DNA from 4 places in the Pseudomonas sp. NyZ480 genome. Region 2 is predicted to be linked to each of the others. Evidence: riboswitches for the same ligand, from Rfam matches in the RefSeq annotation. Region 2 holds a riboswitch; each other region holds the start of a gene.
The links. A riboswitch is a leader RNA that binds a small molecule or an ion and turns the genes downstream of it on or off. The one in region 2 is predicted to bind cobalamin.
Positions count from the first base shown of each region.

Region 1: it holds a riboswitch for cobalamin, as region 2 does, so the genes downstream of both, cobW (cobalamin biosynthesis protein CobW) here and P3R38_RS10715 (ABC transporter substrate-binding protein) in region 2, are expected to answer to the same signal.
Region 3: it holds a riboswitch for cobalamin, as region 2 does, so the genes downstream of both, P3R38_RS15345 (TonB-dependent receptor) here and P3R38_RS10715 (ABC transporter substrate-binding protein) in region 2, are expected to answer to the same signal.
Region 4: it holds a riboswitch for cobalamin, as region 2 does, so the genes downstream of both, cobO (cob(I)yrinic acid a,c-diamide adenosyltransferase) here and P3R38_RS10715 (ABC transporter substrate-binding protein) in region 2, are expected to answer to the same signal.

Region 1 is NZ_CP120626.1:2,959,367-2,964,851, forward strand. Features, by position in the region: gene cobN (cobaltochelatase subunit CobN) at 1-2,427, opposite strand, end outside; gene cobW (cobalamin biosynthesis protein CobW) at 2,431-3,498, opposite strand; cobalamin riboswitch at 3,593-3,802, opposite strand; partial or broken gene P3R38_RS13530 (IS481 family transposase) at 3,837-3,973, opposite strand.
Region 2 is NZ_CP120626.1:2,330,106-2,335,590, forward strand. Features, by position in the region: gene P3R38_RS10705 (ABC transporter ATP-binding protein) at 1-342, opposite strand, end outside; gene P3R38_RS10710 (iron chelate uptake ABC transporter family permease subunit) at 339-1,355, opposite strand; gene P3R38_RS10715 (ABC transporter substrate-binding protein) at 1,355-2,365, opposite strand; cobalamin riboswitch at 2,492-2,691, opposite strand; gene P3R38_RS10720 (DUF1624 domain-containing protein) at 2,721-3,887, opposite strand; gene hemB (porphobilinogen synthase) at 4,108-5,082, shown strand; gene P3R38_RS10730 (YoaK family protein) at 5,099-5,485, opposite strand, start outside.
Region 3 is NZ_CP120626.1:3,339,956-3,345,440, forward strand. Features, by position in the region: gene lpxO (lipid A hydroxylase LpxO) at 1-576, shown strand, start outside; gene P3R38_RS15335 (carboxymuconolactone decarboxylase family protein) at 629-973, shown strand; gene P3R38_RS15340 (N-acetyltransferase) at 1,049-1,618, shown strand; cobalamin riboswitch at 1,670-1,876, shown strand; gene P3R38_RS15345 (TonB-dependent receptor) at 1,985-4,105, shown strand; gene P3R38_RS15350 (PA4780 family RIO1-like protein kinase) at 4,170-5,063, opposite strand; gene P3R38_RS15355 (DUF2950 domain-containing protein) at 5,148-5,485, opposite strand, start outside.
Region 4 is NZ_CP120626.1:1,346,635-1,352,119, forward strand. Features, by position in the region: gene hda (DnaA regulatory inactivator Hda) at 1-249, shown strand, start outside; gene P3R38_RS06065 (NlpC/P60 family protein) at 376-1,011, shown strand; gene P3R38_RS06070 (C40 family peptidase) at 1,147-1,680, shown strand; cobalamin riboswitch at 1,824-2,042, shown strand; gene cobO (cob(I)yrinic acid a,c-diamide adenosyltransferase) at 2,165-2,776, shown strand; gene P3R38_RS06080 (cobyrinate a,c-diamide synthase) at 2,773-4,068, shown strand; gene bluB (5,6-dimethylbenzimidazole synthase) at 4,065-4,712, shown strand; gene cbiB (adenosylcobinamide-phosphate synthase CbiB) at 4,712-5,485, shown strand, end outside.

The DNA.
Region 1 (5,485 bases), 630 kb from region 2:
CGCCTGCACCACCTCACGTACCGACTGCCACGGGGCTTGCTCGGGCAGTCGCAGCGTGCCGGCCAGGGCTTGCTCGATCACCTGCAAGGCCATCAGTTCGAGGCGTTCGCGGGTGTCGCCACAGGTTCGCCACGCCGAACCGCTGACGGCCTGCAACACGTCGGGGCGCGGCCCTTGCCAGGGTTGACCGAGCTCGCAGTCCAGCGGATCGAAGCCCAGTTCCAGCGCCTTGGCCAGGGCTCGCGGCAAGCTGGCGTTGCCACCACGACCATCGCCACGCTCTACCCGCAGCAAGGCGAGCAAGGTATCCAGACGCAGCCGTCCTTCAGGAGATTGGCCGAACACATGCAAGCCATCGCGGATCTGCGACTCCTTGAGGTCGCACAGGTACGTATCCAGACGCGGCAACCATACCGTTGCGTCGTCCAGCTGGCCTTCGAGCTGAAGTTCGCGGTCGATATGGTTGACCTTGACCAGTTCGAGTATGTCGCGCTGAAGCTCGCGGGCACGCCGCGGGTCAAGCAGTTGCGCCTCGTAGTATTCATCGGCCAGTTGTTCCAGGTGGCGCAGCGGGCCGTAGGTTTCGGCGCGGGTCAGTGGCGGCATCAGGTGGTCGATGATCACCGCTTGGGTACGGCGCTTTGCCTGTGCGCCCTCACCCGGGTCGTTGACGATGAACGGGTAGATGTTCGGCAGCGGCCCTAGCAATGCATCGGGCCAACATTGGGCGGATAGGCCGACCCCCTTGCCAGGCAGCCATTCGAGGTTGCCGTGCTTGCCGACATGGATCACCGCATCGGCGGCGTAGGCATGACGCATCCAGAAGTAGAACGCCAGGTAGCCGTGCGGCGGAACCAGATCGGGGTCGTGGTAGACGGCGCTGGGATCGACCTGGTAGCCGCGTGCGGGCTGGATGCCAACGAAGGTCAGGCCAAAGCGCAGACCCGCTACCATCAGGCGGCCACTGCGGAACATCGGGTCCTGCTCGGGCGGCCCCCAGCGCTCCAGCACGGCTTGGCGGTTGGCATCCGGCAGACGTTCAAAGGCTGCCTGATAATCCGCCAGGCTCAGGCTCTGGGCACAGGGGCGCTGGTCCACGTGGTCGAGGTCGTTGGTGACACCGCCCAGCAGTTGATGGATCAACGCGGTGCCGCTGCCAGGCAGCTCGCTCGTCGGATACCCCTCGTCCTGCAGGGCCTTGAGGATATTCAATGCAGCGGCCGGCGTATCCAGGCCGACACCGTTGCCAATGCGCCCGTCACGGGTCGGGTAGTTGGCCAGCACCAGGGCGATGCGTTTCTGGCCATTGGGCAGGCGCGCAAGCTCCACCCAGCGGCGCGCCAACTCGGCAACGAAATCCATGCGCTCGGGATGGGCGCGGTAGCACACCACGTCCGCCTGGCTACGCTCGCTGCGCCAGGCCAGATCCTTGAAACTCACTGGCCGGGTGATGATGCGCCCGTCAAGCTCGGGCAAGGCGATATGCATGGCCAGGTCGCGGGCGCCCAGGCCCTGCTCGCTTGCCTCCCAGCCGGGCTGGTTGTCCTGGGCGCAGATCGCTTGCAGAACTGGAATGTCGCGCCGGAATGGTCGCGAATTGGGTCGCTCTGGGCTGGACAGGGCAAACCCGGTCGTGTTGATCAGGACTTCGGCTTCGACCTCTTCCAGCCAGGCCTCGACCTGCTCCAGGCAGGCGCTTTCCTTGAGGCTGGCCACCGCGATGGGCAATGGATTGAGCCCGGCCTTCTGCAAGCGCTTGCAAAACACGTCGATGAATGCGGTATTGGCCGCCTGCAAGTGCGAGCGGTAAAACAGCACCGGTGCCACCGGCTGTTCCGGGCGCCAATGGCCATACCAGTCTTGGATTGATGCACTGGCCTTGGTGGGGTGATAGACGGCGGTCCGGGGCAGCGGTTGAGGCTCGTCCCAGGCGTAGTCGCAGCCCAGCCACTGGCTAGCGATGCAGTTGAACAGGTTGACGGCATTGGCCTTGCCGCCCTGGCGCAGGTAGTGCCACAGGCGGTCCGCCTGCTCGGGGGCCACCGTGCTCAAACCGGTAAGTTCGGGGTCCGGGCGATCATCGCCGGGCACCAGAATCAACTGCACCCCGCGCGCTGCCAGTTCGACCAGCTGTTCGACGCCATAGCGCCAGTAGCCGACGCCGCCGTGCAGCGAGACCAGGATCACCTTGGCATGGCGCAGCACCTGGTCGACATACAGGTCGACCGAAGCATGATTCTGCACCTGCATAGGGTTGGCTAGACGTACGCTGGGGAAGCCAGGCGGCAGTTGCTCGGCGGTGTCGGCGAGCAACGCCAGGTGCGAATCGCCGCTGCAGAGGATCACCAGGTCGGCGGGGGTCTGGCCGAGGTCGGCGATGCTGTCGTCCGGCACGAAACCGCCGGGCTGGGTCCGCAGCAGGTGCATGGGTCAGGCGCCCAGGGCCTTGCGCAGTCGCGCTTCCAGTTCACTGGCGTTCAGCTCCTGGCCGATCAGCACCAGGCGGGTGATACGCGGCTCGTCGGCGCGCCAGGCGCGATCGAAATGCTTGTCGAAGCGCGTGCCCACGCCCTGCACCAGCAGGCGCATCGGCTTGCCCGGAATGGCCGCGAAGCCTTTGGCGCGCAGAATGCCGAATTCGACCACCAACTGGGTCAGGGCATCGAGCAGCAAGCTTTCATCGGCTTCGGGCAGGTCGATGGAGATGGAGTCGAAGGCATCGTGGTCATGATCGTCATGGTCGTCGTCATCGTGGTGCGAATCGTGGTGGGTGCGGCGACCGTCGATATGCGCCTCGGATTCAGCCCCCACGCCCAGTAGTACGTCCAGTGGCAGGCGACCGCTGCTGGCTTCGATCACCTTGACTGCTGGCGGCAGCTCTTCGGCGACTTCCGCCCGGACCTTAGCCAGGCCTTGGGCGTCGATCAGGTCGGCCTTGTTGAGCACCACCAGGTCGGCACTGGCCAGTTGGTCGGCGAACAGTTCGTGCAGCGGCGATTCGTGGTCCAGGTTGGGGTCGAGCTTGCGCTGGGCATCTACCTGGTCTGGATAGGCTGCGAATGTGCCGGCGGCCACCGCCGGGCTGTCGACCACGGTGATGACGGCGTCCACAGTGCAGGCATTGCGAATTTCCGGCCACTGGAAGGCCTGTACCAGGGGTTTTGGCAGGGCCAGGCCGCTGGTTTCAATGAGAATGTGGTCGAGGTCGCCACGGCGCGCCACCAATTCGCGCATTACTGGGAAGAACTCTTCCTGTACGGTGCAGCACAGGCAGCCATTGGCCAGTTCGTAGACGCGTCCGCTGGCTTCTTCCTCGGTGCAACCGATGCTGCACTGCTTGAGAATTTCGCCGTCGATACCCAGTTCGCCGAATTCATTGACGATTACCGCGATACGGCGGCCTTGGGCATTGTCGAGCATGTGCCGGAGCAACGTGGTTTTGCCCGAGCCGAGGAAGCCGGTGACGATGGTGACGGGTAGCTTGGCCAGTGTTTTCATGTCGCAATGCCCTTGGCAGGATGGCGGGCATGCGGGACGAGAGCCACGGGCCAGTGGCCGGGCTTATTCGCCACCGGATCACCCCGCCCGGTTGAAAGTCGAAATCGTCCGAGGCAGGTCTCCTGGCTTGCACTGCTTCGCCCTCTCTCTGCGGGGGCTTGAGGGATGACGCCTTCCCGCGCTTGGGCGCAGTGGCTGTGTCGATCCGTTGTCGGTGCTTACAGTTGCGGGGGCAGCCGCGGCTTGTACCGCGTTCCCGTCTTAGCTTCGGCGCAGCCGAAGAACCTCGAAGCGGCAAGGCTACGCGTGGGGTGGCAGGTGGTCAACTGTTCGCACAATCGCTCGACCCATTTGTAGCCGGTCTTTCGGCTGATCTCGTAGGCCTGGCATAGGGCGCTGAAGCTGGGCGCCCCTTGCAGGAATCCGCGATGAAAAGCATTTTCAGGTCCATAGGTTTCAGCTCTCGCCAAGGCATGGTCAGAACCTCGAATACCGACCCTGTCAGTCAAAGACTGTTACCTATGTGCGTGATCTGATTTGTAACCCATGTGGGTGAGTCATGCCGCCAGACCTTTTTGGCTACTTTTTGGGGCGTCTGCCAAAAAGTGACCCGCTGTAAGAGCGGAAAGGTGGTTGAGCGTCGCTTTGGCAAATGGATATGCCCATGCATCCATAAACCAAAACTTTGAAGCACAGATTTAAGGGCGGCATTCAGATAGCGTGAATATCCATTCGCCATGGAGGGGCTCATTCACCCTTTCGCCTTTACGGCGACCTACTTTTGCTCTTGGGCAAAAGTAGGCAAAAACCGCTGGCTCCTATCATCCGGCCCCTACGCTTCGCTTCGGGGTTCCCTCGCTACGGGCTTGCTCCCGGGAGGACCGCGCTGAACGGCCCCTCCTGGGCCGCAGCGCTTGACGGGCATCCATGCCCGTCACCTCCCTCCGCAAGCCCTACGCTCGGCCTACTGACGTCGCAATTTGCAGCGCCTGGAATATCGCGCATTAAAAGCAAAAGCGGAGCATGAAATACCAACTCCGAACAACAACAACAACAACAACAACAACAACAACAACAGCTAAACCAGCCGCACATTCAATATTAAAACTATAAATGCGAGGCAAATTTTCTTTTGCTTCGCTTTGCTCTTGCTTCTAGCGCGCGGTAGTTCAGACGCCACCTAATGCGACTTCAGGAGGCCGAGCGCAGGGCTTGCGCAGGGAGGTGACGGGCATGGATGCCCGTCAAGCGCTGCGGCCCAGGAGGGGCCGTTCAGCGCGGTCCTCCCGGAGCAAGCCCGGAGCGAGGGAACCCCGGAGCGCAGCGCAGGGGCCGGATGATAGGAGCCAGACTTTTTTGGTTACTTTTTGGGGCGTCTGCCAAAAAGTGACCCGCTGTAAGAGCGGAAAGGTGATTGAGCGTCACCTTGGCAAATGGATATGCTCACGCATCCAGAAACCAAAACTTCAAACTTCAAACTTCAAAGCACAGATTTAAGGGCGGCATTCAGATAGCGTGAATATCCATTCGCCATGGAGGCGCTCACTCACCTTTTCGCCTTTACGGCGACCTACTTTTGCTCTTGGGCAAAAGTAGGCAAAAACCGCTGGCTCCTATCATCCGGCCCCTACGCTTCGCTTCGGGGTTCCCTCGCTACGGGCTTGCTCCCGGGAGGACCGCGCTGAACGGCCCCTCCTGGGCCGCAGCGCTTGACGGGCATCCATGCCCGTCACCTCCCTCCGCAAGCCCTACGCTCGGCCTACTGACGTCGCAATTTGCAGCGTCTGGGATATCGCGCATTAAAAGCAAAAGCGGAGCATGAAATACCAACTCCCAACTCCCAACAACAACAACAACAACAACAACAACAACAACAGCTAAACCAGCCGCACATTCAACATTAAAACTATAAATTCGAGGCGGACTTTCTTTTGCTTCGCTTTGCTCTTGCTTCTAGCGCGCGGTAGTTCAGGCGCCACCTAATGCG
Region 2 (5,485 bases):
TAACCATGGCGTGCGCCCCAGGGCCACGGCGTCGAACACGCTGATGGCGTCGAGGGTGTCGGCCTGCTGTTCGACCAGCGCCAGAGTCTGGGCGATACGCCGTCGGGGAAGCCGCGCCAAGGCGTTACCGAGCAACTGGACACTGCCGCTGGCCGGCGCGCGTAGCCCGGCCAGCACTTTGAGCAAAGACGATTTACCCGAACCATTCGGGCCGACGATCCCCAGCGTTTCGCCGGTGACCAAGGTGAGGTCGATATCGCGGAGCACGAGATTGCCCGACAATTCGAGGCTCAGGCCCTGACAGGCGAGTGGGGCGATGGGCGCATTGATCATGAGGGTCATGGGCGCCCCCGACGGCTGACCAGGATCAGCGCGAACACAGGCGCGCCGATCAATGCGGTGACCACGCCAACCGGTATCACTTGGCCCGCAATCAGCGTGCGTGACAGTACATCGGCGGCGATCAGGAACAAGGCGCCGCCCAGGGCGCTGGCCGGCAGCAGGTGGCTATGGCCAGGGCCGAGCAGCAAGCGCAGGGCGTGGGGAATCACTAAACCGACAAAACCGATGGCCCCGACGATCGACACCATCACCGCTGTCACCAATGCAGCGCAACTGATCAGCAGCAACTGGGTGCGACGCACGGCAATACCCAGCGACGCTGCCGAGTCGACTCCGAAAGTAAAGGCATCCAGCGTGCGGCGGTGCCACAGGCACACCACCAGGCCGGCCAGCGCCACTGGAAGTGCCAGCCACACCGATGGCCAGCGCACGCCACTGAGGTTGCCCAACAGCCAGAACAGGATGCCACGCGCCTGCTCGGCGGTGGCCGACTTGGTGATCAGGAAGGCAGTCAGTGCATTGAACAGTTGCGAGCCGGCAATGCCTGCGAGGATGACCTGGGCGCTGTTGCCAGTGGAGCCGCTGGTGCGGGCCAGCACCAATACCAGCGCGAAGGCAGCGAGTGCACCGAGGAACGCACCTGCTGACATGCTCAGTGCCATGCCACCGAACCCCAGCAAGCCCACCAGCACCGCACCGGTCGAAGCGCCTGCCGAGAGGCCCAGCAAGTAAGGCTCGGCCAGCGGGTTGCGCAGCAATGCCTGGAGAATCACCCCGCAGGTCGCCAGCCCGGCACCGCAGGCGGCAGCCACCAGGGTGCGGGTCAGACGGTAGTTCCAGACGATGCCCGCATCGATCGGGTCGACCGGGTAACCAGCCTGCCACAGGTGGTTGGCCAGCACTTGGTAAACCACGCTGGACGATACGTTGGCCTCTCCGATGACGGTGCCGGCCAGGACGGCGGCGAGCAGGGCCATTGCCGACAGGACGCTATAAATCAACAAACGCTTCATCACGGCGCCGCATTGCCGCTGGCGAAGGCGGCAGACAAAGTCTGCAGGCCACGGAACAGACGGATGCCGGCCTGCATGGCATCTGCATCGAGGATGATGATGCGGTTGTTCTTCACCGCGTCCATGTTGCGGGTCACCGGGTCGTTGTGCAGGAAGTCGAGTTTTTTCTGGTAGTCGTCGGCGGGGAAGCGGCGGCGGTCCATGCGGGCAATGATCAGCCAGGTTGGATTGGCCTTGGCCAGCGTTTCCCAGCCCACGGTCGGCCATTCCTCGTTGGACTCGACCACATTGCGCACACCGAGGGTGCGCAGCATGAAGTCAGCCACCCCTTGGCGACCAGCCACATAAGGGTCTATCTGGAAGTCGGCGCTGGAGAACCAGAACAATGCGCTGGTGTTGGAGAGGTCCTTGCCTGCAACGTGCTTTCTGGCACTGTCCAGGCTTGCCTTGAGATCGGCGTTCAATGCCGCGCCGCGGTCCTGCACGTCGAAGATCTCGGCCAGTTGGCTGACGCTTTTGTAGATGCTCTGGACCTGGAAAGCTTGTAGACGGGTACCGTCGGCTCCGACCAGGTTGTCCTTGCCTTCGCAGTCCGATGGCAGCAGGTACGTAGGAATCTTCAGCTCATCGAACTGCTCGCGGGTTGCCACGACGCCCTGGGCGCCGACCATCCACTCGAATTGCACCGCCACCAACCGTGGGCGCTTGCCCACCACGGCTTCGAAACTGGGGTCGTTGTCGGCCAGCCGCTCGACCTTGTCGTTCACCGCCTTGTACTCGGGCAGCACATTGTTGAACCACAGCGAAGTGCCGGCCACTTTGTCGCCCAGCCCAAGGGCATAGAGGATCTCGGTCGCCGCCTGGCCGATGGTGACGGCGCGCTCGGGGGCCTGGGCGAAGGTCTGGGGCCGGCCACAGTTGTCGACGGTGAGCGGGTAGTGGGTGGTAGCGGCCTGGGCCAGGCCGGCGAGGCTCAGGCCTGCAAGCAGGGTGGTGAAGCGCAGCAGCATGTGGGGGCGATCTCCTATCGGACAGTTCACGGCATGAACGCACGGACAGGCATCGCCAAGCCCCATGCGCACGGCGTGGGGCTGCACCCGGGAACGGGTGGAGATGGCCATCCCGGACACCCCGCCGGTTGGTGAATGTAGGCCGGCAGGTCTCCTGACTGGTGCGTCCTTGCCCGGCTCCGGCCTTCCCGGATCGGCAGACCCAGTGGCTTGGTTGGAGCAGGCTCGGCACCTACAGTTGCGGGGGCAGTTCCGATTGGCCAGTGAAAGCTGGCCCTGGATTCCCTATTAATTCCGTGGTGGAAACCGGCGGGCCGCATGGTAGACCATTCGGCCGCCGGGTGAAAACGTCATATCAGAAGTACTTCAGCCAGCTGATGTCGCGGCGACGCGCCTTCAAGCGGCCAAATGCCCGCACCGGCAGGTACAGCGCCACCGCCAGCAGCACGGCGACCAGCCACACTGCACCGATCCCGTCGAAGCCAAAATACTGGCCCTGGTTCAGCCCGAACAGGGCGACGCAGGCCAGGTACAACAGCTTCAGGACGTAAAGGTGCAACAAGTAAAAGAACATGGGGGCTGCGCCAAACACGGCCAAGGCCCTGATCCAGCGAGCCTGGCCGGCACGTTCGAAGACGCGCAGCAGCACGAGGCCGCCCCCCAGGGTCAGGGCCAGGAACAGCAGTGAAGGAGGGTACTTGGTGATGTTGAAGAAGCTCATCGCCGTCTGCGTCAAGGTTGGGTAACCGCTCCAGGGGGCCTCGCCATAGCCATTGATCATGCGCAGCACGACGAAGCCCAGCAGGGCGATCACGCCGGCCATCAGCAGACGATGCTGGCGTTGGCCTGCGTCGCTGCCGCGGGCGAACCATGGACCCATGCCATAGCCCAGGGCGATGACGCCAATCCATGGCAACACCGGGTAGGACGTGCGTAGGCGCAGGCCGTCGGAGAGCGTCAACCAACCACGATCATGCAAGATGGCCCACGGGACATGCAGAGCCGATCCCGGCTCGAAGTGCAGGCCGTCGAGCAGGTTGTGCCCGGCCACGATGACAGCGCCCACGGCGAGCATCAGCGGACGCGGCAGCCACACCAGCACAGACAGGGCAATCATGCTCACGCCAATGGCCCAGATCACCTGCAAGTAGATGACGGTGGGCGGCAGTTGGAAGGTCCAGGCGAAGTTGACCAGGGTGAACTCCAGTGCCACCAGGAACAGCCCGCGCTTGAACAGAAATGCCGACACATCGCTGCGGCCCTTGTGCTTTTCGCCGTACAGCCAGGCCGAAAGGCCAGTGAGCAGGACGAACACCGGGGCGCACAGATGGGCGAGGGTACGACTGACGAACAGCGAGGGCTCGGTGGTGTCGATGTCCATCGGGTCGCCTACCTGGCGGTGCAGGAAGAAGGTTTCGCGGACGTGGTCCAGCAACATGAACACGATCACCAGGCCGCGCAGGGCATCGATGCTGTGCAGGCGCTGGGTGAGTTGGGTAGGCGTGGCTATGGCGCTTGTCATAGGGGGTCGCAGGCAGGAACCATTATCAAGTGAAACGTTATCTTATAACCATTTAATGAGCCCTGAACAGGCTTTTTCAGGTGGGTGACATTTTGTCGCGCCCGCGCCAGCACTGAATAATCGTTATTGCCCGGCGCGCACGGGACAATCTCGATATTTTGGCTTTTCAGTCACGCACGACAGGCTTATGGTGTAGGTCGTCAAATTTCTTGGAGCTTCCATGTCCAGCCGTTTCCCTGTTGTTCGCCCTCGTCGCCTGCGCCAGAACGAGTCCCTGCGTACCCTGTTCCAGGAGACGGAGTTCCGCCTCGAAGACCTGATCCTGCCGATCTTCGTCGAAGAGGGCATCGATGACTTCGTCCCGATCACCAGCATGCCTGGGGTCAACCGCATCCCGGAGAAACGACTCGCCGAGGAAATCGAGCGTTATGCCCGTGCCGGTATCAAGTCGGTAATGACTTTCGGTGTTTCCCACCACCTGGACGAAACCGGCAGCGACACCTGGAACGAAAACGGCTTGGTCGCGCGCATGGCGCGAATCTGCAAGGACACCGTGCCGGAGATGGTGGTGATGTCCGACACCTGTTTCTGTGAATACACCAGTCACGGCCATTGCGGCGTGTTGCATGACCATGGCGTGGACAACGATGCGACCCTGGCCAACCTCGGCAAGCAGGCGGTGGTGGCCGCTGCCGCGGGCGCCGACTTCATCGCCCCTTCGGCGGCGATGGACGGCCAGGTCCAGGCGATTCGCTCCGCCCTCGATGGCGCCGGCTTCCATGACACCGCCATCATGGCCTACTCGACCAAGTTCGCCTCGTCGCTCTACGGCCCGTTCCGCGAGGCCGGTGGCACCGCACTCAAGGGCGACCGCAAGAGCTACCAGATGAACCCGATGAACCGTCGCGAAGCCGTGCGCGAATCATTGCTCGACGAGCAGGAAGGCGCTGACGTGCTGATGGTCAAGCCAGCCGGCGCCTACCTGGATGTGATCGCCGACATCCGCGCAGCCTCGCGCCTGCCGCTGGCGGCCTACCAGGTCAGCGGCGAGTACGCGATGATCAAGTTCGGCGGCCTGGCTGGCGCCATCGATGAAGGGCGCGTGGTGCGTGAAAGCATTGGCGCGATCAAGCGTGCCGGCGCGGACCTGATCCTCACCTACTTCGCCATGGATCTGGCCCGCGAAGGCATCTGAGACACGCGACCCGGGCTCAGCGGGGCATGTAGCCCCGTTGCCATGAGCGCGGAATGAACCGCGCCACCAGGGCCAGCAGGCACGCCAGGGCGCAACTGCCCACCAGTGCCTGCAGGCCCAGGTGATGTTGCAACCAGCCGCCCAGCGCGGCACCCAGCAGCATGCCGCTCCACGGCACCAGTTGCACACGCCAGCCGTCGCGACGTTCACCCATTAGCCAGCGGCCAAAGCCGCGACCGAACCGGGACAGCGCTCCGGTCACGTAGGTCAGGCCGATCGGCAGCCCATTCACTTGTTCGACCACGGCATTGATCATGCCCATGGCCAGGATCGCCGCGATCAGGGGTAGCCAACTCGTGACCGTTGGCCAGGAGGCCGCCAGGGCAAGCAGGGCTGCGACCAC
Region 3 (5,485 bases), 1.0 Mb from region 2:
TTCTACCTGAAGTGGTACGGCGAAAGCCACCCCTCGGCCATGAGCCTGTGCCCACGCACCACCGAGTTGCTCCAAGGCATCGGCACGGTCAAGGCGGCGATGTTCGCCACCCTACCGCCGGGTGCGAAACTGGTGCGCCACCGCGACCCCTACGCCGGCTCCTACCGCTACCATCTGGGCCTGGATACACCGAACGACGACGGCTGCTACATCGATGTGGATGGCGAAAAGTATTCCTGGCGCGATGGCGAAGCGGTGGTGTTCGACGAAACGTACATCCACTACGCCGCCAATACCACCGATCACAACCGCATCATCCTGTTCTGCGACGTCGAGCGTCCGCTCAAGTACCGCTGGGCGACCGCCTTCAACCGCTGGTTCAGCCGCAATGTCATGGCCGCCGCCGCCGCGCCGAACACCGCCAACGACAAGACCGGCGGCATCAACCGTCTGTTCACCCGCATCTACCGGATCCGTGAGCGCGGCAAGGCGCTGAAGAAGCGTAACCGTACCCGCTACTACCTGGAAAAGTGGGCCGTGGTCGCGGCACTGCTGCTGGTGTTCATCTATATCTGAAGGCTTGGACTACCCTGAAAGCTCCTGCCCAAACCCCAACAAGGTGAAGACGATGAGCATGATGGACTGGGACGCCTACCGTAAGCAGTTGATGGCCGGCATCGGCGATCTCAAGCAACTCTCCCCCGACACCGTGGCCGGCTACATGACGGCCAGCGGTGCGGGTGCCAAGACCAACCACCTGGACGCCAAGACTCGCGAGTTGATCTCCCTGGCCGTGGCGGTCACCACCCGCTGCGACGGCTGCATCGCCGTGCACTCGCAGCAAGCCGTCAAACACGGCGCCACCCGCGAAGAAATCGCCGAAGCCCTGGGCGTGGCCGTCGCCATGAATGCGGGTGCCGCGCTGGTCTACTCGGCCCGGGCACTGGATGCCGTTGGCAAGGCCGACAGCTGAGGCCTGGCGGCGCCGCCCTTGCGCGACGGCGCCGCGTTACTCAGACTGGGCACCTCAGCCCTTGCAGGAACCCGCATGATCCACATCCGCCCCATGACGCCCGAAGACTTCGAGCGCTTCTGGCCAACCTTCCAGGCCGTCATCCAGGCCCGCGAAACCTACGCCTACGACCCTGCCCTCACTTTCGAACACGCCCGGCAACTGTGGCTGGAACTGCCCCTGCATACCCTGGTTGCCGAAGCGAACGGCGAGGTGCTCGGTTCGTATTACCTCAAGGCCAACGCGGCAGGTCCCGGCGCCCATGTGGGCAACTGCGGCTATATGGTTTGCGAAGCCGCCCGCGGGCGCGGCGTGGCGCGGATGATGTGCGAGCACTCGCAAAAGCTGGCACGCCAGGAGGGCTTCCTGGCCCTGCAGTTCAACTCGGTGGTGGCCAGCAACGAAGTGGCCGTGGCGCTGTGGCGGAAACTGGGTTTCGAAACGGTCGGTCGCCTGCCCAAGGCCTACCGCCATGCCCGTCTTGGGCTGGTGGATTGCCTGGTGATGTACAAATGGCTGGCCGACGAACCGGTGGTGGAGAAACCGCCGCTGCTGATCGGGCGCAAGAACATCGAAGCCCGCGTATCACGCCGCCGGGGTCGATAGCGCCATCGGCAATACCGCGCAATCCATTGACGCAGAGCCGTTTCGATGGTCAGATGCGCGCCAGTTTCAGGTGCCCTGCGCCGCCGCGCGCAGGGTGAAACGGGAAGCCGGTGAGTCGAGCTACACGACAAGTCCGGCGCTGCCCCCGCAACGGTAAGCGAGCGAACCCTTCGAAATACCACTGTGCAAACGCATGGGAAGGTGAAGGCTTCACGACCCTCGCAAGCCCGGAGACCGGCCTGGAGCTTCACTTGGCAACCCGCGGTGGGCGGGCGCAGGCCGGTTTGCGCGTGCGCGCCTGCGTGCGTGGCTCACCTTTGCGTGTTTTCCACCGGGATCCATTCATTCCTGCAGCCGTGGAACGACATGTCCCGTATTTACAAGCTTCACACACTGGCGGCCTGCCTGGCCGTGACTTTTCCTGCCCTGGCCGACGAACGAAGTGCCCTGGCCCTGCCCTCCACGGCCATCACCGGCACCCACGATGACGCCGCCGTGGACCTCGCCACCCCGACCCAGGCTGGCTCGCGCCTTAACCTCAGCGCCCTGGAAACCCCGGCCAGCACCAGCAGCATCAGCGCACAACAGATCCAGCAGCGCAACAACCTCACCGTTCAGGATGCAGTCAGCCGCTCGCCCGGCATCTCCTTCATCGGTACCCCAGGCGACGGCGGCACCGGTCTCTCGGCCAGGGGCTTTACCGGGCATGGATCGGTGATGACCCTGTTCGATGGCACACGCCTGTACACGGGCGCGGGCACCCAGACTTTTCCGGTAGACCCGTGGCTGGTCGAGCGTATCGACGTGATCCGTGGCCCGGCCTCGGTGCTGTATGGCGAGGGCGCAACCGGCGCGGTGGTCAACGTGATCCCCAAAAAGCCATTCAGCGGCCAGGTGCAGAACCATCTGCGCCTGGGCTATGGCGCCTGGGACCGTCAGCAACTGGGCCTGGACAGCGGCGGCAGCATCAGCGAGCGCCTCAGCTACCGGGTGACCCTCAACCGCCAGGCAAGCAACGGCTGGGTCGACCGCACCGACTCGCGCAGCCTGGCCCTGGGCGCCGCGTTGCGCTTCGACGCCAACGACGACCTCAGCTTCACCCTGGCCCACGAGCGCGGCGATGCCGAGCCGGCCAACGACTTCGGCACACCCTTGATCGACGGCCACTACCGCTCCAGCCTGCGCAAGAAGAACTACAACATCGACGATGACGTGCAGCGCTACCGTGATGCGTGGACTCGTTTCACCACCGACTGGACCCTCAGCGACCACCTCAGTGCCAGCAACCAGCTCTACTACATCAAGAGCCGCCGCCATTGGCGCAATGCCGAGGCCTACAGCTGGGATGCCGACCGTGACCAACTGCTGCGCCAGAGCTACCTGCAGATCAAGCATAATCAGGAGCAGATCGGCGACCGCCAGACCTTCACGCTCGACCACCGCCTGTTCGGCTTGGCCAGCACCACCCTGGTCGGCGCCGAGTACAACAAGATTCGCTTCAACGTCGACAGCAACTCACCCTACGACGATGTCGGTGGCGACTACGTCGACCCATGGCACCCAACTGCGGCGACGTTCCACAGCAACTCGCCGCTGCGCCCGCAGACGCTGTCCACCACCCACACCTTCGCCCTGTTCGCGGAAAACCGCCTTCGGGTCACCGAGCGCCTCTCGCTGGTGACCGGCGTGCGCCGCGACCAGAACCATATCGACCGCGACAACCTGGTCGACGGCACCCGCAGCGACCACAGCCTGCAAGGCGGCAACTGGCGCGCCGGGCTGGTGTTCGCAGTGAACGATGACCTGTCCCTGTACGGTCAGTACGCCACCAGCGAGGACGGGGTGAACGATTTGATCAGCCTCAGCCCCGGCCAGATGCACTATGACCTGACCGAGTCGAAACAGACCGAACTGGGCCTCAAGCAACGTTTCTGGGAGGGGCGCGGCGAGTGGACCCTGGCGGCTTACCACATCGTCAAGAAAAAGCTGCTGGTGGACGACCCTGTCAGCCACGACAAACAACAAGCCGGCCAGCAGACCTCTGACGGGCTGGAGGCCAGCCTCGAACTGGCCTTGCCCCACCAGTGGCAGGTCTCGGCCAACGCCGCCGTGGTTCGCGCCACGTACGACGACTTCGATGACGTGGTCGGTGGCGTAACCCAGGACCGCGCCGGCAACCGCCCGGCCAACGTGCCGCGACGCACCGCCAACCTATGGGTGAGCAAAGGCTTCGGGCAGGCCGTGGAAGCTGGGCTGGGCTTGCGCTACGTCGACCAGCGCTACGCCGACAGTGCCAATAGCCTTCAAGTACCCGGCTACACCGTGGTCGACGCCAACCTGGGCTGGCAGGTGGTGCCGGACGTACGCCTGGGCTTGCAACTGAACAACCTGTTCGACCGTGACTACGTGTCCTCGGCCTACAGTGGCGAACAATGGCTGATGGGCACACCCAGGTCGTACTTCGCCACGCTGGACTACCGTTTCTGACCGCAGTCCCTCGACGTGACGCCAATGTCCGCCTCGCGGGTCGCCCACGTCGGCGATGATAACCCTACTGCATCCAGGGTGGCGTCGGTTCCACCGCGTTGAGCGGCCCGTGCTCCGCCTCGGCACGAGCCGCTCGGCGACGGGCATCGTCGAGCCGTGCGGCATCGATCTCGCGCAGCACGCCCTGGACGTCGGCGTCGTACTCATCGTCCTCGAACTGCCCGGTCAACGGGCTGTCGGGGCGTAATTCCCCGGCCTCGTACAGGGCCCACATTTCCTCTGCGTAACGGGTGCGCTTGAGCTCTGGTGCGAAGTGCCCGAAATAGCTGGCCATGTTCGCCACATCACGCTGCAGCATGCTGAAGGCGTGGTTGTTGGCGGCGGCGTCCACCGCTTGCGGTAGGTCGATGATCACCGGGCCTTGCGGCCCGAGCAGCACGTTGAATTCCGACAAGTCGCCATGCACCATGCCGGCACAGAGCATCAGGACGATCTGGCGGATGACGAAGGCATGGTGCTCGCGGGCTTCTTCCGGCTCCAGGTGAACATCGTTCAGACGTGGTGCAGCGTCACCGTCGGCGTCGGTCACCAGCTCCATCAGCAACACACCATCCTGAAAGTCGTAGGGCTTAGGCACCCGCACACCGGCATTGGCCAGACGGAACAACGCGGTCACCTCGGCATTCTGCCACGCGTCCTCGGCTTCCTTGCGGCCATACTTCGAGCCCTTGGCCATGGCCCGAGCCTGGCGACTGTTGCGGACCTTGCGGCCCTCCTGATACTCGGCGGCCTGGCGGAAACTGCGCTTGTTGGCCTCTTTGTAGACCTTGGCGCAGCGGATCTGCCCTGCGCAGCGCACCACATAGACGGCTGCTTCCTTGCCGCTCATCAATGGCCGCAGTACTTCGTCGACCAGTCCGTCTTCGATCAGTGGTTCGATTCGTTTTGGCGTCTTCATCAGGCTGGGTTCTTGGGTCCTGGCTGGCCGATCGGCCGGAATGGACATCCTCTCACAGGCTGATGCGTATTGCTTGGTTGTCTGCTACTGGCCAATCGCTGGCGTGCTGGCGCCTGCCGGGGGGGCCCCTACGTCGTCGGCGACCACCTGCCAACTGTCATCCGGATCGAAGCGCTTCATGGCCTTGGCCTCTGCCTCCCCATTCGGCCCAAGGTCCTTCTCGAACACCTGGCCGTCATGGCTGATCATGAAGCTCATCACGCCGGTATCGTTGTACTTCGCAGGCCAGGCGATCAAGGCAAAACCACGGCTCATCTGGTTGCCGATCAGATAGCTGTAGGCCCCACCCGGTGCCGAGGGTCCCTGGCCGTCGAGGATGCGGAAGTGATAGCCATACCAGTCGTCGCCCATCACGTCATTGC
Region 4 (5,485 bases), 980 kb from region 2:
TCGCGCCTGACATTGGCGCTGATCTTCCAGATGCGTGGGTTGTCCGACGAAGACAAGCTGCGAGCCCTGCAATTGCGGGCCTCGCGACGGGGGCTGCACCTGACCGACGAAGTTGGCCACTTCATCCTGACCCGTGGCACCCGAAGCATGAGCGCGCTGTTCGACCTGCTCGAACGTCTCGACCAAGCGTCGCTGCAAGCGCAGCGCAAGCTGACCATTCCTTTCCTCAAGGAAACCCTCGGCTGGTAAGCCCCGAAATACGGGGCTTGCAGCAGCGTCACGGAAAAGTCACATCTTTTTCGATAAAATTTGCAAATGGTCCCGATAGAAGGCATAGTTTCCACCTTCTAAAGGATTACAGACACGGTCGTGCCCATGCTGAAGCGCTTCGCACCCCTCGTGCCACTCGCACTCGTGACCCTGCTTTTTGGCTGCGCGGCTCATGGCCCGGTTTCCCAGCCTCAGGATCACACCCCGGTCGCCTCGACGTCGGCGATCAACGCCAAGACTTCCACTTCGTCGGTATTCAGCGAAGAGGACCTGGCCACCGAAGATGACCTGGAGGCTTTCTCCAGCGGCAAGCCTTACCAATTGCCGGCCCTGGCCGACAGTATTCTCGAACGTGGCATGTCGTTGATCGGCACGCGCTACCGTTTCGGCGGTACCTCGGAGAAGTCGGGCTTCGACTGCAGCGGTTTCATCGGCTACCTGTTCCGCGAAGAGGCGGGTGTGACCTTGCCGCGCTCTACCCGCGAGATGATCAACGTCGACGCACCGAAAGTGGCGCGCAACAAGCTCAAGCCGGGCGATTTGCTGTTCTTCAGCACCAATGGCCGTGGTCGTGTCAGCCATGCTGGCATCTACCTGGGTGACAACCAGTTCATCCACTCCAGCAGCCGCCGCAGCGGTGGTGTGCGCATCGACAGCCTCGGTGATCGCTACTGGAGCAAGACCTTCATCGAAGCCAAGCGAGCCTTGGCGATGGCGCCGACCAATATCGCGCGCAACTGATGGCAAAATGATGTACCCTGCCGCGGCGGCGATGCTGAAAAGCTCGCCGCCGTGCGCATTTATAGAAAGCGTCTAATCTAAATTCTCAACTCTTTTGGGCTGCGGCCCTACGGTCTCAGACAGGAAGTTCTGGCCATGGCGATGACGGCGCGCTTCGCATTCCTTTCCCTGGTGGCTCTGCTTGCCGCCTGTTCCAGCCATGCTCCGGCACCGGCCCCTGTGGTTCAGCCACAGATCCCGTACGCCCAGCCTGACATTTCGCCGATTGCCGACGATGTGCTCATACGCGCCATCGGCCTGGTCGGTACCCCCTATCGCTGGGGCGGTAACACGCCGGATTCCGGCTTCGATTGCAGTGGCCTGATCGGCTATGTCTACCGCGATGCAGCGGGCATCAGCCTGCCGCGATCGACCCGCGAAATGATCGTCATGCGTGCGCCAACGGTGGACCTCAATGCGCTGCAGTCCGGGGACTTGGTGTTCTTCGCCACCGGTGGCGGCTCGCAAGTGAGCCATGCCGGGATCTACGTGGGCGAAGGCCGCTTCGTGCATGCGCCTTCCACAGGCGGCACGGTGCGCCTGGACTACCTGTCCAACAGCTACTGGGCCAAGGCCTACCTGCAGGCCAAGCGAGTCATTCCCCAAGGCCACCTGGCGCAGAACCGCTGATCAGCTGATCGCATCCCCGGCGAGCGCTGGCGCTTGCGGCGGTCACCGAGGTAAGTCGCCAGGCCACCGCCGCGCCGCGTCCTGGAGAATGACCCCGCTCGTCGAACGAGCGCTTCGATTGACGCTCCCGGCCCAACCCTCTAACCTTCGCGCGTGTTTCAGGTGTCCTGCCAGCCTCGACTGGGCAGGGTGAAACTGGGAAGCCGGTGGGCGTCGGAAGACGCGAGCCCGGCGCTGCCCCCGCAACGGTAGGTGAGACGCGGCCGCGCAGGGCCACTGGGTGAACGCCCGGGAAGGCGCGCAGGCCAGGGCCACAGGCCCGCTCACGAGCCCGGAGACCGGCCTGATACTGCCAACGGCATCACGGAGGGTGATGCGCGGTGCACCGTGACCAGAGCGGGTCATGGCCCCTGCGCGTCCTCCGTCTGCCTGCCTATCGACCTGCCGCCGCTTCTCGCGTGGCGTCAGCCTGCGGAGAACCCTCATGAGCGAAACCACCGAACGCGACGAACGTCATCTGGCGCGTATGCAGCGCAAGAAGGCGATCATCGACGAGCGCATCGCCAATTCCCCCAACGAATGCGGCCTGCTGCTGGTGCTGACCGGCAACGGCAAGGGCAAGAGCAGTTCGGCGTTCGGCATGCTCGCCCGTGCGTTGGGCCATGGCATGCAGTGTGGTGTGGTGCAGTTCATCAAGGGCCGCAACAGCACGGGAGAAGAGCTGTTCTTCCGCCGCTTCCCCGAGCAGGTGCGCTACCACGTCATGGGCGAGGGCTTCACTTGGGAAACCCAGGACCGTCAGCGCGATATCGCTGCTGCCGAAGCGGCCTGGGCGGTGTCGCGGCAGTTGCTGCAGGACCCTTCGGTGCAGTTCGTGGTGCTCGACGAACTGAACATCGCCCTCAAGCATGGCTATCTCGATCTCGACCAGGTGCTGGCCGATATCCAGGCTCGCCCGCCAATGCAGCATGTGATCGTCACCGGCCGCGCAGCCAAGCCCGAAATGATCGAGATGGCTGACACGGTTACCGAAATGGGCATGCTCAAGCATGCGTTCCAGGCCGGTATCCGTGCGCAGAAGGGCGTGGAACTGTGAACCAAGCGCGCCAATGCCCTGCGGTGTTGATCGCCGCACCTGCATCCGGACAAGGCAAGACCACCGTCACCGCTGCGCTGGCACGGCTGCATCGCAACCTTGGGCGCAAGGTACGAGTGTTCAAGTGTGGGCCGGACTTTCTCGACCCGATGATCCTCGAGCGGGCCAGTGGTGCGCCGGTCTACCAATTGGACCTGTGGATGATCGGTGCGCAGGAGAGCCGTCGCTTGCTATGGGAAGCCGCTGCCGAAGCCGACCTGATCCTGATCGAGGGCGTCATGGGCCTGTTCGATGGCACCCCTTCGAGCGCCGATCTGGCGCGTCATTTTGGTGTGCCGGTGTTGGCGGTGATCGACGGCACGGCCATGGCCCAGACCTTTGGAGCATTGGCCTTGGGCCTGGCGCGCTACCAGGCCGACCTGCCGTTCGCCGGCGTGCTGGCCAACCGCGTCGGCAGCCTGCGTCACGCCCAATTGCTCGAAGGCAGCCTGACCGAAGGCCTGCGCTGGTATGGCGGTTTGTCCCGCGAGCGTGGCATCGAGCTGCCCAGTCGTCACCTGGGGCTTGTCCAAGCCAGTGAACTGAATGACCTCGACGCCCGCCTGGATGCAGCTGCCGAAGCCTTGGGCGCCAGTTGCGACGCAAGCCTGCCACCGGCGGTCACTTTCGCCGCACCGGAGCCGCGTCAGCTGTCGTCGTCGTTGGCTGGCGTGCGCATCGGGGTGGCCCGGGACGAAGCGTTCGCCTTCACCTATGGTGCCAACCTCGACGTGCTGCGAAGCCTGGGCGCGCAGCTTGAGTTCTTCTCGCCCCTGCATGACCGTGAAATGCCCCTGGTCGATAGCCTGTACCTGCCGGGAGGCTACCCCGAACTGCACCACCATGCATTGGCTGCCAACACCTCGATGCTCGACGCCCTGCGTGCCCACCACGCGCAAGGCAAGCCCCTGCTGGCGGAGTGTGGCGGCATGCTGTACCTGCTCGACGCGTTGACCGACGTGGCGGGCGAGCGGGCCGAGTTGCTTGGCCTGCTGCCTGGCGAAGCGATCATGCAGAAACGCCTTGCCGCCTTGGCCTTGCAGGCTGTGGAACTGCCAGAGGGCACCTTGCGTGGGCACACATACCACCATTCCCTGACCATGACCGAGCTTGAGCCGATCGCCCGAGGACTCAGCCCCAATGGCGGGCGGGGCAATGAAGCGGTCTATCGCCTGGGGCGCCTGACGGCGTCCTACGTGCACTTCTACTTCCCCTCCAACCCCGAAGCGGCGGCGGCGCTGCTGCAGCCATGAGCGAACACGCCTACAGCGACGCAGAACGCGCCGCCATCTACCGGGTCATCGGCGAGCGTCGCGACATGCGCCATTTCGCCGGTGGCGACATAGCCCCCGAGGTACTTGGTCGGTTGTTGGCGGCCGCGCATCAGGCACCCAGCGTCGGCCTGATGCAGCCCTGGCGGTTCATCCGCATCAGCCAGCGCGAGCTGCGTGGTCGTATCCAGGCCCTGGTTGAACAGGAGCGAGTGCGCACCGCCGAGGCCCTTGGCGAACGCTCCGACGACTTCATGAAGCTCAAGGTCGAAGGGATCAGCGACTGTGCCGAGGTGTTGGTGGCGGCCTTGATGGACAACCGCGAGCCGCACATTTTCGGCCGACGCACCCTCCCGGAAATGGACCTGGCGTCTCTGGCCTGCGCCATTCAGAACCTGTGGCTGGCCGCACGTGCCGAAGGGCTGGGTATGGGCTGGGTATCGTTGTTCGAGCCGCAGGCCCTGGCAGACCTGCTGGGGATGCCGGCGGGCGCCAAGCCGGTGGCGGTGCTGTGCCTGGGACCGGTCACCGAGTTCTACCCGGCGCCGATGCTGGTGCTGGAAAACTGGGCCGAACAACGGCCCTTGAGCGAGATGCTGTACGAAAACCACTGGGGAGAGCGTTGATGAGCGTGGCCTTGCTGACCGTGGCCGGAGTGGCCCTGGACGCGTTGCTGGGCGAGCCGCGCCGGCGCCATCCACTGGTCGGCTTCGGCAAACTGGCGTCGCGTCTCGAGCAGCGGATGAATGCCGGTGGACGTGGCTGGCGCAGTCACGGCGTGAGTGCCTGGTTCCTGGCTGTGGTGCCGCTGACATTGCTGGCATTGCTGCTGTCATGGCTGCCCTGCATCGGCTGGCTGGTGGACGTGCTGGCGCTGTATTGCGCCGTGGGGCTGCGCAGCCTTGGCGAGCACGTGCTCCCGGTGGCCAATGCCCTGCGCCACGGCGACCTTGAAGAAGCGCGGCGCCGTGTCGGCTACCTGGTCAGCCGCGAAACCCGTGAGCTGGATGAGCCCGCCGTGGCGCGGGCGGCTACCGAGTCGGTGCTGGAGAACGGCAGCGATGCGGTGTTTGCCGCGCTGTTCTGGTTCGTCGTGGCGGGCGCTCCCGGTGTGGTGCTGTATCGCCTGAGCAACACGCTCGACGCCATGTGGGGCTATCGCAACGAGCGTTTCGAACGCTTCGGCTGGGCGGCGGCGCGCATCGACGATGCACTGAACTATATTCCCGCAAGGCTGGTGGCGCTGACCTACGCGCTGCTTGGCAAGACCCGCCTGGCGTGGGCCTGCTGGCGCAACCAGGGGCCCTTGTGGGACAGCCCCAATGCCGGGCCGGTGATGGCGGCGGGCGCCGGTGCGCTGGGCGTCGAGCTTGGTGGCCCGGCGGTGTACCACGGCGAA